Regions from separate parts of the Streptomyces sp. NPDC021356 genome, predicted to be linked through region 2. Evidence: riboswitches for the same ligand, from Rfam matches in the RefSeq annotation. Region 2 holds a riboswitch; each other region holds the start of a gene.
What was found. Region 2 has a riboswitch for cobalamin ahead of AB0G56_RS09660 (HoxN/HupN/NixA family nickel/cobalt transporter). Riboswitches for the same ligand answer to the same signal wherever they lie in the genome.

Region 1 (4,359 bases), on a different contig from region 2:
ACCAGTCCGTCCGCCACGGTGCGGCGGGCGGTGGCCACCAGGTCGCGCCACGCGCGGCGCTCGTCTTCCCGGGGCTCGCGTGGCGCTCGGGGCTCGTGTGACTCCTGGCGCTCAGGGGGCTCATGGGACCACTCGGAGGGCTCACGGGACCCGCGTGACCCCTGCGGCCCGCGCACCGCCTGTGCTTCCCGCGGCTCCCGCGCGTCCCTCGTGTTTCCTGTGTCCCGCTGCTGTTCGGCCATGCGGCGATCCTGCCAGCCGTCTGCCGGAGCGCCGGGCCGCCCGGCCCGCGGACGGGAGGGAAGCCAGGAGAACCGGACACCGCCGCGACCGTCCCAGTTCATCTTCCGTTCACCCGGGTTACCTACGTTCGACGAGCCAATGACGCTCGAACGATTGCCTGGGTAAATGGAAAGCTTCTCGCTGATCCTCGCGATTGTGGTGGTTACCGCACTCGCGTTCGATTTCACGAACGGTTTCCACGACACCGCCAACGCGATGGCCACCACCATCTCCACCGGCGCACTCAAGCCCAAGGTCGCGGTGGCCATGTCCGCCGTGCTCAACCTGGTGGGCGCGTTCCTCTCCGTCGAGGTCGCCAACACGATCTCCAAGGGTCTCGTCGACGAGACCGGCATCCGCCCCGAGGTCATCTTCGCCGCACTGGTCGGAGCGATCCTCTGGAATCTGCTGACCTGGCTGGTCGGACTCCCGTCCAGCTCCTCCCACGCCCTCCTGGGCGGTCTGATCGGCGCCACCATCGCCTCGGCCGGCGTCGGCGCCGTGCACGGCGACGTCCTGATCACCAAGGTCATGCTCCCGGCGGTCGCCGCCCCCGTCGTGGCGGGCGTCGCCGCGGTGGCCGCGACCCGGCTGTCGTACACGATCGGCCGGAAGACGGAGGGCAAGGCGGCCGAGAAGGGCCACCGGGTCGGACAGATCGCCTCTGCCGGGCTCGTCTCGCTGGCGCACGGCACCAACGACGCGCAGAAGACGATGGGCATCATCACCCTCGCCCTGATCGCCGGCGGCGCCATCGCCCCCGGCTCCAACCCTCCCACCTGGGTCATCCTCTCCGCGGGCCTCGCCATCGCGCTGGGCACCTACATCGGCGGCTGGCGCATCATCCGCACCATGGGCACCGGCCTGACCGACCTCCAGCCGCAGCAGGGCTTCGCCGCCCAGACCAGTGCGGCGGCGGCCATCCTGGCCTCCTCCCACCTGGGCTTCTCGCTCTCCACCACCCATGTGGTGTCGGGCTCGGTGATGGGCGCGGGCCTCGGCCGCAAGGGCGGCGTGGTCCGCTGGTCCACCGCGGGCCGCATGGCCGTCGCCTGGGTGCTCACCCTGCCGGCCGCGGCGGTGGTCGGCGCGGGCGCGGAGGCCGTCACCGGCCTCGGTGACTGGGGCACCGCGCTCGTCGCCGTGTTCCTGGTGGCCGCGAGCGCAGCGATCTGGAAGATCTCCCGCCGCCAGGTCGTCGACCACACGAACGTCGCCCCGGCCACGCCCGCCACGGGCGCGACCGCGGCCGAGGAGCCGGCCGGTGTGGTGACCCAGGCGATCGCCGCCGTCTCCCCGCCTCCGGCGGCACCTGTGCCGGACGGCCTGACGGCCACCATCCCCGCTCCGGCGTCCGCGCTCGGCGCGGTGCCGGCGCCTCCCGCGAGCCCGGCGACGGCGGCGTCCCCGCCCGCCGCGGCGGTCTGACGCCCGCCCCTCCACCCGGTTATCGAGCATCGAGAAAGCAGCTTCGACATGAAGATCGACTGGGCAGCCCTCGGCTCCGTCTTCGGCGTCAGCCTCGTGGTCACCGTCGGCCTGGTGGCCCTGTTCACCCTCGGCATCGCGGGCCTGTCCCGCCGGGAGGCGGCGTCGACCCGCGGCGATTCGGCCGCGGCCGCGACCGCCGGCGCGTATGCGTGTTTCGCCCTGTGTGCGGCAGCCGTCGCCTACGGAATCTCCCTGATTCTGGGCTGACAACGATTCTGGGCTGACGAGAGGAAACGCCCTGGCCACAGGGGGCGCGTGGTCACGCCTCGCACCTTCTGCACCAACCCCCGTAAGCCCTTCTGGGGCGCTTACGGGGGTTTTTGCCGCATTCGGCTCGCCTTCGGGAGCTCAACCGAGAGGCGTCTTCCTCGCTTCACCGCGCGGAAAGAGGCCGAAAGCAGCCGTTTCAAGTCACTGACCGTGTGTCAGGGCTATGAGCCTCGGCACACCACCCCACCGCAGGTCAACGGCAAGTTGACGGCTGTTCCGGAGGCGTGGTGGACTTCCGGGGCCATGTACGGCGGCAGAAGAGGAAGCCGGTGCGAATCCGGCGCGGTCCCGCCACTGTCACCGGGGACGAACACCCCCGGGAGCCAGGAACTCTCTCCGCCGGTCTCGTCGAACCAGGGCGCGGACACCCTGAGTGAGGACCCATCGCCATGCGCGGCTGCCGACCGAGGTTCATCAGCGACTTCCTGACCGACCCCGCGGCCGGCTGACCCAGTGGGTGCCGATCGCGTCTTCGCGTACGGTGCCGCCGCCGGCCTCCTCGGTGACCTGCTCCTCGGCGATCCCCGCCGTGGGCATCCGGTCGCCGTGTTCGGGCGGGCCGCGGGCGCCGTGGAACGTGTGCTGTGGCGGGACCACCGCGGACGGGGCGCGCTCCACACCGCAGTGTGCGCCGGTGGCGCCGTCGCACTGGGGGCCGCCGCGGCCCGCGCCGTCCGCTCCTCCCCCACCGGCTCCGTCCTGCTGACCGGCGCCGCCACCTGGGCCGTCGTCGGCGGTACTTCGCTCGCCCGCGAGGCGGGCGCCATCGGGCGGGCGCTCAGGTCGGGTGACGTCGAGGCCGCCCGGGCGCGGCTGCCGCACCTGTGCGGGCGCGATCCGCAGGCCCTGGACGCCGACGGGATCGCCCGCGCGGTCGTCGAGTCGGTCGCCGAGAACACCTCGGACGCGGTGGTGGGTGCGCTCACCTGGGGCGCCCTCGCGGGCGTGCCGGGCCTCCTCGGCTTCCGGGCCGTCAACACCCTGGACGCCATGGTCGGTCACAAGTCACCGCGGTACCGGCGCTACGGGTGGGCCTCCGCCCGGCTCGACGACGTGGCGGGCTGGCCCGGTGCCCGGCTGACCGCTGTCCTGGCCACCGTGGCAGGGGGCGACCCGCGGGGGGCCGTACGGGCCTGGCGCGCCGACGCCGCCCGGCATCCGAGTCCCAACGCGGGGCCGGTGGAGGCGTCCTTCGCGGGGGCGCTCGGTGTGCGCCTGGGCGGCACGTTGTCGTACGGGGGGCGGGTGGAGCACCGGCCGGTGCTCAACGGCCGAGGGCGCGCCGTCCAGGTGGGCGACGTCGACCGGGCCGTACGGCTCTCACGGCGCGTGAGCTGGCTCGCGCTCGGCACGTGCGCCGCCGCGAAGCTGCTGTGCAACCGTCTGACGAAGGGACGTACGTCATGAGCAGCGGTCGGGGCGGCGGTCTGCTCGTCGCCGGGACCACCTCCGACGCCGGGAAGAGCGTCGTGACCGCCGGGATCTGCCGGTGGCTGGTGCGACAGGGCGTCAAAGTGGCGCCGTTCAAGGCGCAGAACATGTCCCTCAACTCGTTCGTCACGCGGGAGGGCGCCGAGATCGGGCGGGCGCAGGCCATGCAGGCGCAGGCCTGCCGGATCGAGCCGACCGCGCTGATGAACCCGGTGCTGCTCAAGCCGGGCGGCGAGCAGAGCAGCCAGATCGTGCTGCTGGGCCGGCCGGTGGGCGAGATGAGCGCCCGCGGCTACCACGGCGGACGCCAGCGGCAGTTGCTGGGGACCGTCCTGGACTGCCTGACCGAGCTGCGGGACGCCTACGACGCGGTGATCTGCGAGGGGGCGGGCAGCCCGGCCGAGATCAACCTGCGCCGGACCGACATCGTCAACATGGGGATCGCACGGGGCGCCGGGCTGCCCGTGGTCGTCGTCGGCGACATCGACCGCGGCGGTGTCTTCGCCTCCTTCTTCGGTACCGTCGCCCTGCTGGCCCCGGCGGACCAGGAGCTGGTCGCCGGGTTCCTGGTCAACAAGTTCCGGGGTGACGTCTCGCTGCTGGAGCCCGGCATCGACATGCTGCGCGGGCTCACCGGCCGGCGGACGTACGGGGTGCTGCCCTTCCGGCACGGGCTCGGCATCGACGAGGAGGACGGCCTGAGGGTGTCACTGCGGGGCGCCGTACGGGAGTCCGCGGTCGCGCCGCCGGTCGGTGAGGACGTGCTGCGGGTCGCCGTCTGCGCCCTCCCCCTGATGTCGAACTTCACCGACGTGGACGCGCTGGCCGCCGAACCGGGCGTGGTCGTGCGGTTCGTGGACCGGCCCGAGGAGCTGGCCGACGCCG
Region 2 (4,359 bases):
GTCCTCCACAGGAACGGGGCACGGCGCGAACCGGACGGTCCTCCCACGGCACCACCCGGTGGCGCCCCCCACCACCGCGCCGGGCCGTCCGGGTGAGACGAGGGGCCGACGCGGCGCCGGGCCGGCGGCGACGGCGGCATAGGCTCGTGGAGACGAAGCAGCGCACGCATGTCTCCCAGGGAGCCCGCCGTGACCGAGCAGTACACCTCCGACGCCACCCCCGTGATCATCGACTGCGACACGGGCGTCGACGACGCGCTCGCCCTGCTGTTCGCCGTACGCCACCCGGGCCTCGACCTGCGCGCCGTGACCTGCGTGGCGGGGAACACGGACGTGGACCAGGTGGTGCGGAACACGCTGACCGTGCTGGAGCAGGCGGGCGCGCCCGACATCCCCGTGGCGCGGGGAGCCGAGCGCCCGCTGATCGAGCCGGTGCGCACCGCGCTGCACGTGCACGGCAGGGACGGCATGGGCGACCTCGGGCTGCCCGCCCCGGCCCGCCGGCCCGCCGACGTGGACGCGGTGGCGCTGCTGCGCCGCGAGATCCTCGCCTCGCCCCGCCCGGTCACCCTGATCCCCACCGCGCCCCTGACCAACATCGCGCTGCTGCTGCGCACCCACCCCGAGGTGACGCGCAACATCGAGCGGATCGTGTTCATGGGCGGCGCGGTGGCCACCGGGAACGCCACGGCGGTCGCCGAGTTCAACGTCTGGCACGACCCGGAGGCCGCCGCGATCCTGCTGAGCGCCGGGGTACCGATCACGATGTACGGGCTCGACGTGTTCGAGCGGGTGATCGTCCCGGCCGGTGACGTGCGGCGGCTGGGCGCGAGCGCCGAGGCGGGCGAGCGGCTGGCCGGCCGGCTGCTGGCCCACCGCGACCCGGTGACGAGCGAGGAGGACCCGGCGGGCGGGCTCGGTGACGCGGGCGCGGTCTGCGCGGTCGCCGACCCGGCGGGGCTGACCACGCGCCGGCTGCCGGTCGAGGTGAACCTCGCGCCCGGCCCGGCGCGCGGCCAGACGGTCGTCGACCGCCGCCCGCGCCCCGGCGAGGCGGAACTGCACGGCGAGGCGCGCGAGCAGCGGCTGGTCGACGTGGCCCTGGACATCGACGTGGACCGGTACGTGAAGCTGTACCTGGCCACCGTCGAGAACGCGGGCCCGGGCGCGTAGGCCCTGACCCGCCGGGCGGCCGCGGGCGGGCTAGTCGGCTGCCTCCCCCGCTCCGCCCCGCGCCGCCCAGCGCTGCTCGACCCTGGCCGCCTTCCAGTACGCCAGCGCCGCCGCCCACACCACCACGAACAGGATGACGATGACGTAGCCCACGTGGTCGAGGTCGAGTCCGGCGATCCAGCCGGTGACCGTGTCGCTCAGGTCGAGCTTGTCGTGCAGGACGCCGACCAGCTCGATCGTGCCGATGAAGAAGGCGACCGCGATGGACAGGCCGGTGATGGTCAGGTTGTAGAACACCTTGCGGACGGGGTTGGAGAACGCCCACTGGTAGGCGAAGTTCATGAACGTGCCGTCCAGGGTGTCGAACAGGCTCATGCCGGCGGCGAACAGCAGGGGCAGGCAGAGGATCGCGTACCAGGGCAGTCCGGCCGCCGCGCCGGAGCCGGCCATCACCATCAGCGTGACCTCGGTGGCGGTGTCGAAGCCGAGGCCGAAGAGGAAGCCGAGCGGGTACATCTGGCCGGGCCGGGAGATCGACCTGGTGAGGCGGCCCAGGATCCGGTTCATGAACCCCCGTGAGTCCAGGTGGGCCTCCAGCTCCCGCTCGTCGTAGGTGCCCGCGCGCATCGCCCGGAACACCTTCAGGATGCCGACGAGGGCGACCAGGTTGAGGGCGGCGATCAGGTAGAGGAAGGTGCCCGAGACGGTGGTGCCGACGATGCCGAGCGTCTGGTGCGTACGGGAGTCGTCGTTCATCAGGGTGCCCGCGAGCTGGGCGCCGCCCGCCACCAGCGCGGCCATGGCCACCACCACGCTGGAGTGGCCCAGCGCGAACCAGAAGCCCACCGACACCGGCCGCTTGCCGTCGGCCATCAGCTTGCGGGTGGTGTTGTCGATGGCGGCGATGTGGTCGGCGTCGAAGGCGTGCCGCATGCCGAGCGTGTAGGCGGTGACGCCGAGGCCGATGCCGAAGGCCTTGGTGCCGACCTGGTAGTGCTCGGGGACGACGAGCAGGAACAGGATGCCGAAGGCGACGACGTGCAGGGCGGCTATCACCGCCAACAGGCCCGCGGTCTTGAGGGTGTCCTCACGGCGCCAGCGGAAGGACGCCGCCGGGGCGGGCCCTTTGGGGACGGCCGCCGGCGTCGGGGCAGGCTTGGGCAGGGTCATCCGGTATCACGCTCCAGCACCTCGTGGATCACTTCGTGAGCTGCCGTGGCCGGTCTCCTGGCTTAGGGTCCGTACGTCCTCCCTCCCTGCCTTCCCGGTCGTGCGACCAGTGGCCCGGCGGATGCCGGACGGAAGGGGAACTCCCCGATCACAGTGGCGAGGGCCGCGTCGGCTTCGCACCGACTTCCCGAGCACCACGGCCCGCCCACGGTAGAGGGAGGGACCGTCGTCTGCATAGCTGCATACCTGCGCAGGTACGGAAGATCACACATCGGTGCCTGCGAGGATGGGGGCATGCATCTCGTCCCTGCTGACCGCGCGGACCGTCGCACCATCGACGGCCACCGGGTGTGCGACGCCATCGCGGCGATCGGGGAGCCCGGTCACGTCCGCGCCTGGGCGGAGCGCTTCTCGCTGCTGGCCGACCCCAAGCGGCTCGCCCTGCTGCTGGCCCTGCACCGCACCGGACCACTGGCCGTCTCCGACCTCGCCGTCGCCACCGGCATGAACGATCCGGCGGTCTCCCAGGCCCTGCGCCTGCTGCGCGCGGCGGGCACCGTCCAGGGCGAGAAGGAGGGCCGCGTGGTGCGCTACCGCCTGGTGGACGAGGACGTACGGCACCTGCTGGAGCACTGCGCGGCGGACACGGACTGACGCCGGCTCCGGGGTGACGGCGCGCCCCGCCGGCCGCCCCCTGTGCCCCGGTACCACCCCACGTGTTCGCTTTTCCGGGGATCTGGACAGATTCTCTGTGTCGCTCCGACGCACGAAGAGGAGACCGCGTGACCGACCGCACCGACGACGCGCCGCCCGACCTGTCCTCCCGCAGTCCCGACTGGTGGCGGCAGGCCGTCGTCTACCAGGTCTACCCCCGCAGCTTCGCCGACGCCGACGGGGACGGACTCGGTGACATCCGGGGCGTCACCCAGCGGCTGACGCACCTCGCCGCCCTCGGCGTGGACGCCGTGTGGCTCAGCCCGTTCTACCCCTCCGAACTGGCCGACGGCGGCTACGACGTCGCCGACCACCGGGACGTCGACCCGCGCCTGGGCACCCTCGGCGACTTCGACGCGATGGTCACCGAGGCGCACCGCCTCGGTCTGAAGGTGATCGTCGACATCGTCCCCAACCACTCCTCGCACCGGCACCGCTGGTTCCAGGAGGCGCTGCGGGCCGGACCGGGCTCCGCCGCCCGCGCCCGGTACGTCTTCCGCGACGGGCGCGGCGCGCACGGTGAACTGCCGCCCACCGACTGGCAGTCCGTCTTCGGCGGCAGCGCCTGGCAACGCGTGCCCGACGGACAGTGGTACCTGCACCTGTTCGCGCCCGAGCAGCCGGACTTCGACTGGCGCGACGAGGAGGTCCGCGCCGACTTCCGCACCACTCTGCGGTTCTGGTCGGACCGGGGGGTGGACGGCTTCCGCGTCGACGTGGCGCACGCCCTGGTCAAGGACCTCGACGAGCCGCTGCGCGACGTCGGCGACATGGGGGCCACCGGCGAGGACGCGCTGCCGCACGTCGAGCCGGGCAGCCACCCGTACTGGGACCGCGACGAGGTCCACGAGATCTACCGCGACTGGCGCAAGATCTTCGACGCCTACACGCCGCCCCGCACTGCGGTCGCCGAGGCCTGGGTCCCCGACGCGCGGCGCGCGCTGTACGCCCGGCCCGACGAACTGGGCCAGGCCTTCAACTTCGAGTACCTCCAGGCCGGCTGGGACGCCGAGGAGCTGCGCCGCACCATCGCCGCGTCCCTGGCCACCGCGCGGGCCGCAGGTGCCTCGGCCACCTGGGTGCTGTCCAACCACGACGTGGTCCGGCACGCCTCCCGGCTGGTGCTCCCGCCGGGCACGGACGAGAACGCCTGGCTGCTGTCCGGCGGGCACGCGCCCGCCGTGGACGGCTCGGCCGGCCTGCGCCGGGCCCGCGCGGCGACCCTGCTGATGCTGGCCCTGCCCGGTTCGGCCTACCTCTACCAGGGCGAGGAGCTGGGCCTGCCCGAGGTGGCCGACCTGC
Region 3 (4,359 bases), on a different contig from region 2:
GGCCGGGTTCTTCGCGGTGCCGTACACGATCCTGGTCTACCCGCTGATCTTCACCTTCCTGCCGCGGCTGTGGTCGGTCTCGCACAAGCACGGGTACGTGACGACGTCGGACTTCGTGCGCGGCCGGTTCGGGTCCAAGGGCCTGTCCCTGGCGGTCGCCCTCACCGGCATCCTCGCCACCATGCCGTACATCGCGCTCCAACTGGTCGGCATCCAGGCGGTGCTCGACGTGATGGGCGTGGGCGGCGGCGAGAACACCAACTGGTTCGTGAAGGACCTGCCGCTGCTGATCGCCTTCGGCGTGCTGGCGGCGTACACGTACTCCTCGGGTCTGCGCGCCCCGGCGCTGATCGCGTTCGTCAAGGACGCGCTCATCTACATCGTCATCACGGTCGCGATCATCTACATCCCGATCAAGCTGGGCGGCTTCGACGACATCTTCGCCAAGGCCGCCCACGCGTTCAGCCAGACGAATCCGGCCACCGGCAAACCACGCGGCGCGGTCGTGCCCGGAGAAGCGAGCCAGTGGACCTACGCCACCCTCGCCCTCGGCTCCGCGCTCGCCCTGTTCATGTACCCGCACTCGATCACCGCCACGCTGTCCTCGCGCAGCCGTGAGGTGATCCGCCGCAACACCACGATCCTGCCGCTGTACTCGCTGATGCTGGGCCTGCTGGCGCTGCTGGGCTTCATGGCGATCGCGGCGGGCGTGAAGGTCCAGAACGGGCAGCTGGCCATTCCGCAGCTGTTCGAGGACATGTTCCCGGACTGGTTCACCGGCATCGCCTTCGCGGCGATCGGCATCGGGGCGCTGGTCCCGGCGGCGATCATGTCGATCGCGGCCGCGAACCTGTTCACCCGCAACATCTACAAGGACTTCATCAAGCCGGACGCGACGGCCGAGCAGGAGACCCGGGTCTCCAAGCTGGTCTCGCTGCTGGTGAAGGTGGGCGCGCTGGTCTTCGTCCTGACCATGGACAAGACCGTGGCGATCAACTTCCAGTTGCTGGGCGGCATCTGGATCCTGCAGACCTTCCCGGCCCTGGTGGGGGGCCTGTTCACCCGCTGGTTCCACCGCTGGGCACTGCTGGCCGGCTGGGCCGTCGGCATGGTCTACGGCACGGTCGCGGCCTACGGGGTCGCCTCGCCGACGCAGAAGCACTTCGGCGGCTCGGCCAAGGAGATCCCGGGCATCGGCGAGATCGGCTACATCGGCATGACGGCGTTCGCCCTGAACGTCGTCGTCTCCGTCGTCCTGACCTTCGTCCTGAAGGCGCTGAAGGCCCCCGAGGGCGTCGACGAGACCAGCCCGCAGGACTACACCGCCGACGCGGGCGACCCCGGCGTCGCGGTCGAACTCCCGCCGGCCACGGCGGGCAGCGCCCACTGAGCTGCCGGACCCAGGGCACGGGCCGCCGGGAAGACCGGCGGCCCGCTGTCGTACCCGTGCGGCACACTCGGCCCCATGGACCTCGCGATCAGGCCGGCCGAGCCCGGCGAGTACGGCACCCTCGGTGAGATCACCGCCCAGGCCTATCTCCAGGACGGGCTGCTGGACTTCGGGGAGAGCGACCCCTACCTGAGCGAGCTGAGGGACGTCGCCAAGCGCGCGGCCGCCGCCGAGGTGCTGGTGGCCGTGGCGGACGAAGCGGTGCTCGGCGGGGTCGCGTTCGTGCCGTCCGGCGGCGCCATGGCCGACATCGCCGGACCCGGCGAGGCCGAGATACGCATGCTCGCGGTCGCGCGCGCCGCACGCGGCCGGGGCGCGGGCGAGGCGCTGGTGCGGGCCTGCCTGGACCGGGCGCGGGCCACCGAGGGCTGTGCGCGCCTCGTGCTGTCCACCCAGCGCACCATGCACGCCGCCCACCGCCTCTACGAGCGCCTGGGGTTCGTCCGCACCCCGCAGCGGGACTGGAACCCGCTGCCGGACCTGGACGACATCACGCTGCTCACCTACGCGTTGGCACTCTGACAGCGACTGACACCCTCCGCAGTCGACGCGACACACCGCAGGCACAACATATGGGGGTGACTTCCGCCCCCGGCACAAGATGTATGCTCATGCTCGCTGTCGTCGCAGGGGAATCCGGTGCGAATCCGGAACTGTCCCGCAACGGTGTACTCGTCACGTATGCCCTCAAGGCCGTGTACGAGCGTCAGTCCGAGGACCTGCCGACAGTGCGCCCGGCCGTCCGGTCCGGGTGCCTGACGTCCGGGCCTCGTGGAATGGGCCGGTGGACGCGGCGCCGTGTGCGCTCGTGTGCTGCCCCCTGCCCTCGGCGAGGCCCCGTGCCGAGCGAGGGAGAGCCCCAAGTGACCATCGCGCCAGCCGATCCGGCCTCAGCCACGGGCCTGGAGAACGACGGTCCCGGTGCCGCGCTGCTGCGGACCCTGACCGAGCTGACCGCCGACCTCCCCGACGCCGACCCCGGCCGGGTCGCCGCCGCCGCGCTGCGCGGCCGGTCGGCGCACGCCGACGAGGCGGAGCTGCGGGAGCTGGCCACCGAGGCGGCGGCCGGACTCATCTCCGAGGACCCCGCCTACTCGCGGCTGGCCGCCCGTCTGCTCACGCTCTCCATCCGCGCCGAGGCCGCCTCGCAGGGCGTCACGTCCTTCACCGAGTCGGTGGCCACGGGCCACCGCGAGGGACTGATCGCCGACCGGACCGCCGCGTTCGTCCGCCTGCACGCCGCCCGCCTGGACGCGCTGGCCGACCCGGCCGCCGACGACCGCTTCGGCTACTTCGGGCTGCGCACCCTGCACAGCCGCTACCTCCTGCGGCACCCGATCACCCGCAAGGTGATCGAGACCCCTCAGCACTTCATGCTGCGGGTGGCCAGCGGTCTCGCCGAGGACGACAGCCCCCGGGCCGTCGACGAAGTCGCCGCGCTCCACGGGCTCATGAGCCGCCTCGACTACCTCCCCTCCTCCCCCACGCTCTTCAACTCCGGCACCCGCCACCCCCAGATGTCCTCCTGCTACCTGCTCGACTCCCCCAAGGACGAGCTGGACAGCATCTACGACCGCTACCACCAGGTGGCCCGGCTCTCCAAGCACGCCGGCGGCATCGGCATCGCCTACTCCCGCGTCCGCTCGCGCGGCTCGCTGATCCGCGGCACCAACGGGCACTCCAACGGCATCGTCCCGTTCCTGAAGACCCTCGACGCGTCGGTGGCCGCCGTGAACCAGGGCGGCCGGCGCAAGGGCGCGGCGGCCGTCTACCTGGAGACCTGGCACTCGGACATCGAGGAGTTCCTGGAGCTGCGCGACAACACCGGCGAGGACGCGCGCCGCACCCACAACCTGAACCTGGCGCACTGGATCCCGGACGAGTTCATGCGCCGCGTCGACGCCGACGGGCAGTGGTCGCTGTTCTCCCCGGCCGACGTGCCTCAACTGGTGGACCTGTGGGGCGAGGAGTTCGACGCGGCCTACCGCGCGGCAGAGGCGGCCGGCCTCGCGAAGAAGACCCTGCCCGCCCGTGAGCTGTACGGCCGGATGATGCGCACCCTCGCGCAGACCGGCAACGGCTGGATGACCTTCAAGGACGCCGCCAACCGCACCGCCAACCAGACGGCCGAGCCGGGCCACGTCATCCACTCCTCGAACCTCTGCACGGAGATCCTGGAGGTCACCGACGACGGCGAGACGGCGGTCTGCAACCTCGGCTCCGTCAACCTCGGCGCCTTCGCCGACCCCGAGCGCGGGGACCTCGACTGGGAGCGGCTGGACGAGACCGTCCGCACGGCCGTCACCTTCCTGGACCGGGTCGTCGACATCAACTTCTACCCGACCGAGCAGGCCGGCCGCTCCAACGCCCGGTGGCGGCCGGTGGGCCTGGGCGCGATGGGCCTCCAGGACGTCTTCTTCAAACTGCGGCTGCCCTTCGACTCGCCCGAGGCGAAGGCGCTGTCGACCCGGATCGCCGAGCGGATCATGCTCGCCGCCTACGAGGCCTCCGCCGACCTCGCCGAACGGAACGCCCCGCTGCCCGCCTGGGAGAAGACCCGCGCCGCCCGTGGTGTGCTGCACCCCGACCACTACGATGTGGACCTCGCCTGGCCCGAGCGCTGGGCGGCCCTGCGCGAGCGGATCGCCGCCGTCGGCATGCGCAACTCGCTGCTGCTGGCGATCGCGCCGACCGCCACCATCGCCTCCATCGCGGGCGTCTACGAGTGCATCGAGCCGCAGGTCTCCAACCTGTTCAAGCGCGAGACGCTCTCGGGCGAGTTCCTCCAGGTCAACTCCTACCTGGTGCGCGACCTCAAGACGCTCGGCGTGTGGGACGCCCGTACCCGGGAGGCGCTGCGCGAGGCGAACGGCTCGGTGCAGGACTTCGCGTGGATCCCCGAGGACGTG

Region 1: it holds a riboswitch for cobalamin, as region 2 does, so the genes downstream of both, AB0G56_RS02480 (cobalamin biosynthesis protein) here and AB0G56_RS09660 (HoxN/HupN/NixA family nickel/cobalt transporter) in region 2, are expected to answer to the same signal.
Region 3: it holds a riboswitch for cobalamin, as region 2 does, so the genes downstream of both, AB0G56_RS16030 (ribonucleoside-diphosphate reductase subunit alpha) here and AB0G56_RS09660 (HoxN/HupN/NixA family nickel/cobalt transporter) in region 2, are expected to answer to the same signal.

Annotation. Positions count from the first base shown of each region.
Region 1 covers NZ_JBFACU010000002.1:66,705-71,063, forward strand. The annotation lists gene AB0G56_RS02465 (class II aldolase/adducin family protein) at 1-242, opposite strand, end outside; gene AB0G56_RS02470 (inorganic phosphate transporter) at 409-1,710, shown strand; gene AB0G56_RS02475 (hypothetical protein) at 1,759-1,980, shown strand; cobalamin riboswitch at 2,255-2,399, shown strand; gene AB0G56_RS02480 (cobalamin biosynthesis protein) at 2,497-3,450, shown strand; gene AB0G56_RS02485 (cobyric acid synthase) at 3,447-4,359, shown strand, end outside.
Region 2 covers NZ_JBFACU010000006.1:68,647-73,005, reverse strand. The annotation lists gene AB0G56_RS09665 (nucleoside hydrolase) at 190-1,173, shown strand; gene AB0G56_RS09660 (HoxN/HupN/NixA family nickel/cobalt transporter) at 1,204-2,343, opposite strand; cobalamin riboswitch at 2,373-2,557, opposite strand; gene AB0G56_RS09655 (metalloregulator ArsR/SmtB family transcription factor) at 2,638-2,997, shown strand; gene AB0G56_RS09650 (glycoside hydrolase family 13 protein) at 3,126-4,359, shown strand, end outside.
Region 3 covers NZ_JBFACU010000010.1:186,753-191,111, forward strand. The annotation lists gene mctP (monocarboxylate uptake permease MctP) at 1-1,390, shown strand, start outside; gene AB0G56_RS16025 (GNAT family N-acetyltransferase) at 1,466-1,972, shown strand; cobalamin riboswitch at 2,026-2,192, shown strand; gene AB0G56_RS16030 (ribonucleoside-diphosphate reductase subunit alpha) at 2,314-4,359, shown strand, end outside.